DNA from 2 places in the Candidatus Kuenenia sp. genome. Region 2 is predicted to be linked to the other one. Evidence: riboswitches for the same ligand, from Rfam matches in the RefSeq annotation. Region 2 holds a riboswitch; the other holds the start of a gene.
What was found. Region 2 has a riboswitch for cyclic di-GMP ahead of M5U24_RS00555 (hypothetical protein). Riboswitches for the same ligand answer to the same signal wherever they lie in the genome.
Positions count from the first base shown of each region.

Region 1: it holds a riboswitch for cyclic di-GMP, as region 2 does, so the genes downstream of both, M5U24_RS10375 (tetratricopeptide repeat protein) here and M5U24_RS00555 (hypothetical protein) in region 2, are expected to answer to the same signal.

Region 1 is NZ_JAOSKF010000018.1:426,151-428,357, forward strand. Features, by position in the region: gene M5U24_RS10370 (hypothetical protein) at 282-530, opposite strand; cyclic di-GMP riboswitch class I at 726-805, shown strand; gene M5U24_RS10375 (tetratricopeptide repeat protein) at 1,141-2,034, shown strand; gene M5U24_RS10380 (CvpA family protein) at 2,073-2,207, shown strand, end outside.
Region 2 is NZ_JAOSKF010000001.1:111,483-113,689, forward strand. Features, by position in the region: gene M5U24_RS00555 (hypothetical protein) at 1-846, opposite strand, end outside; cyclic di-GMP riboswitch class I at 1,106-1,187, opposite strand; gene M5U24_RS00560 (hypothetical protein) at 1,434-1,805, opposite strand; gene M5U24_RS00565 (GGDEF domain-containing protein) at 1,999-2,207, opposite strand, start outside.

The DNA of each region.
Region 1 (2,207 bases), on a different contig from region 2:
AGCTATTTTATTTTTTGCAAAGTAAAAAAAAATGCTAAGGCCCATGCGTCAGATATTAAATCTGCCATGGGTCTTTTTTTATGGTTGAAGGAGAGAAGGATATTTAGTGTGTAATTGTTTCAGATTTTTTGTAACACTTTAGTCTTTTGAAAAACTACAACAATGTAGTGCTACGAGGTTCGTCGCACCAAAAAAAAGCAGTGCGATAAGGCATAGTATATGTTCAAGACAATGCGACTAACCTAGTTGCACTACAAATAATTATCTCCAGTTTCAAAAGACTAAAGTGTTACGATTTTTTGGTGAAAAAACAACCTCCACCCCACCCCTGCCCCTGTGGTAGACCTGGCATACTTGCCTGGCATTGCGATGACAAGCGTAAACGTTTGTTCTGCCAATAAGGGAAATTGGGAAAGTCCTCTCTTGGGAGAACCTCCCGCAATCCCCTTCCCGGAGAGGACTAAGGGGTGGGTAAAAACAAAAGCCGTTGGTTTTTTATTTTTAAAATCCAACCGGACTAGCATATACAACGGAACAAAGCCGCTGCCAAAGGCAAGCGGATTCAGCCCTGGTTCTCAAGCCGGAATCTGGGAACGGCGTTTTTACTTTTTCAAAAGACTAAATCGTTACGATTGTTTACCGATTACTTCCAATAACTGCAACTATCAGATAAGGAGATGAAACATACTTGTAAAAAAATATAATGTAACAAAAAACAAAAACAATTTGAAAAAAGGCAAACCAATTGTGAGGCTGGGACGCAAAGCCATGGGTCTTCAGGAAAGAAGAATGCCAGGTCGCCAAATTCAGTCGGTAAAAGAGTTTATTTAATGTTCACAACATATCTTGCATAGCTTTTGTATGCTTTATCGCGGGTATTGCGGCGGTAACAATGAATCCGGCAATACCCGATCTATGAACTTTAAATAATAAGGTATTTACCTTCTCATTGTGTAACTAAGACCCGGACGTAAGATGCCAATATCTGCCCCGGGTCTTTTTCTTTTGATGAAAGGAGGTTTTTCCGCAAAATGATTTTAATATGCTGCTGAATACTATCAAATCATACCGGTACGGCAGCAAGTATGCTGCATACTTTTCGGTAAATTTTTTTACTACTCTATTATCATGTCTACCACAATGAACAAGAAAATATTAGCACGAAAATTGTTTGCGGAAGGGAAAAAATATGACCGCCTTTTCCCCAATTCGGAACAAGCAATAGATGCTTACAAACAAAGCCTTAAGAGTGATAGTGCCTTCACTGACGCCTATGTAAAACTGGGATTTATCTACCTTGCCAGAAACGATTACGGCGAGGCGCTCCATTATCTGCAAAAAGCAGCCTCATTAGAACCTGATAACGCAGAAACACTTAACAATCTTGGCTATGTTTATGAAAAAATGTTTCGGTTTGCCAGCGCAAAACAAATGTACAAAAAAGCCTTAACAATAAATCCTGAAAATATTGAGGCGCTGGTTAATATTGCTAAAATTCTGGAATTGGAAGGTAACTACAACGGAGCAATAGAACAATATAAAAAGACTATCGCACGCTACCCTGATGCCATTTTTCCGCATTTCTGCCTGGCAGTTCTCTATGATACACATGACATGTTTGACGATGCGATAAGAGAATATGAGCTTGTTTTGGGAAAAGACCCTCATTATGTAAAGGCAATGTTTAATCTGGGAAGTCTTTACGCCCAATTAGGGAATAGCAATGAGGCTATCATGCTTCTGAAACGGGCTTCTGAATTGAATCCGCAGGAAGTAATAATCCTCAACAAACTGGGGGAAATGTATTTATTCATTTCAAATTATTCTGCCGCAGAACAAGCCTTAAAACAATCCATTGCATCAAACCCGTTTCAGGAGGATGTACAGGTGAGTATTATACACGCTCAATATTTACAGTATTGTTCAAATCCCGAAACAGCAAAAAAAGAGGAAATTATCCTCAGAATCCATTTTGTCCTTTCATTGTATTCCTATAATAAAATGTGCCGGGAAATTTTAAACGCTTTGAATTAGCAATACCATTTTGGCGAGTTCAGAGGGGATTTTTATAAATGAATTGGATTGATATAATACTATCTGTAGTCCTTTGTATTTCAGTGATTTTTGGCTTTGTTGACGGACCAATATGCCAAATTCTTAGAATCTGTAGTTTGTTTCTCTCTTTTTGTGTGGCGCTTTTTTACCAT
Region 2 (2,207 bases):
CACTACTGTTTCACATACTATATCTTCGATATTATGCGTGGAAGGTAGTTTTATATTGGCAATAAACTTACCGTTACTATTAAGATTTATCGTCTTTGACTGGAAGCTCACATATGCCTCTATTACAGAAGGCGTCTCGACTGGTGTTGATGTGGGAGTTGCAGAAGGTTCTGTTGGCGTTGCCGCAGGCGTGGCAAATGACGTTGGTGTAGGCGTTATTTCGGCATCAGTAATCAAACCTCCCGGAACCAGCAATTCAACATCATCCCCGGATATCTCTGCCGAAACTTCCAAAACAGAGGTTGAGTATGGCGCAACAGTTGCGGTAGGCGTCACAACGGGCGAGGTGGTTGCAATTGGAGATGCCGTTGCAACAGGAGTTGGAGAACCTGCCGGCAAAGGAGAAGCAACGGCAATGGGAGAAGGCGTTGGGGTTCCTGTAGGGGAAGCCTTTTCGTTAATAACGACGCTTACAATCTCCACTTTATCGCCTGATTGAAGAACAAGGTCCATATCCTCCAACGCAATTCCCTCTTCAATCTCAAATGGAAATTCATATGGCTTTGCGATATCGTTCACTTCTGTTTCAATTACCAAGGCACATGTTTTATTGGCATACAGTAGTGTATCAAGATGTATTAAATTGGATATTGATAATTTTACTTTTCCATTTTTGTTTATTTCAACACTTGCATCTAATTTGTCTCCATCAAAAGCGCTTGAATCACTGACGGTAAGGCTGGTTTTATAAAGGGTATCCGCTCCAGCCCCCTCCACTACAAACGACAAATAAATACCTGTAAATACAATCGTCCATACACTTAAAACTAATTTCCTTTTCATCATTTTACTCCTTTCCAAAAAAAATTTCTCTAACAAAAACAACAATTTTATACCCATTGTAAAATAAAAAAACCCAAGACAATATGCCACATATGCCTTGGGTTTTGGGTTATCTTAAAAGCCTATTGAAATCTTGAACCTAATCAATAAAGCATCACATTTTATAAAAGGGATTCAACCGTAAGTTTATAGCTAAACCTTTTACAAACAAAATACTTACCGGCTCAGCGCCTGATCAATAAACAGCTTTTACACCATTATAGGTGGCAACCTGGCATTCTTTCCAAAAAATAAGACCCATGGCTTTGCGTCCCAACCTCACGATTGGTTTGCCTTTGTATGCACACTTTTACCAAAATACATTAATTAGTCAAGAAAATTATCGCGGTTTGGCAAAAAAAATATTTTAAAATATTTGTAACTCTTTAGTCTTTTTAAAAAGACTTTAACTTTTATGTTTACAACACACATTCCGACACCGAGGGAGGATGTGTGCAGTAAGCATAGCAACAGTTCAGCCGGTTTGAAATGTATGTGGAATACAACTTGGTTAAGAAATATTTACGGTCTCACTCGAAACCACTGGCTGGCTAATAGTACCGGTTTGATCTCTGTAACCACAAAAAAGTCACACTGCTTAACTCCTTATTGTAAACCTCTATCATCCCCCTTTTCTCATGAATGCTCAATCTGTGTAGATTTTTTTTAAGCCATTCGTTCTCCACCTTCAATTTCCTTATTTGCCGATACAACTCATCTATTACTTTCTCCTTCTCTCCGACTAACTTCGCCTCCTTCTCCTGAAATATCCCACCTAATCCTTCTATCGCTCGTTTACGCCATTTTGCTATTTGCGTCCTATGCATTTCGTACTGTGATGACAACTCTGCTAGCGTTTTTTCATCCCTGATCGCTTCTAATGCCACTTTTGCCATAAATTCTGTATTAGAACTCTTTCTCATTTTTCAGACCTCCATTGTTATTATATCCTACCCAAAATGCATCTTAACTACTGGTCTGAAAATGCCAGTCAATTATAGTTCGCAAAGATATCTGCAGCGGTTGATGAACTCTTAACGAAAACAATACGGCGCAATGGCAACCAGCTTGTTGAAAACCAAACAGCGTTTACTCCCCATAGCCTTGATTGAAATGTTATGCACTTGTTTTATTAAATGAGTGGACTTTATTTTCAATTCTGTTTTTTCCGCTCGCTTTTATTGTGTACATGAGATTATCAGCTTCTTTTATTAATTCATTCAATTTGCAAGATTCGGAGCATGTGACAAGGCCTATGCTAAAAGTCACCGGCCAATTATTTTCATGCACCATATCTAAAAGAGCATGTCGTAATTTATTTAAAG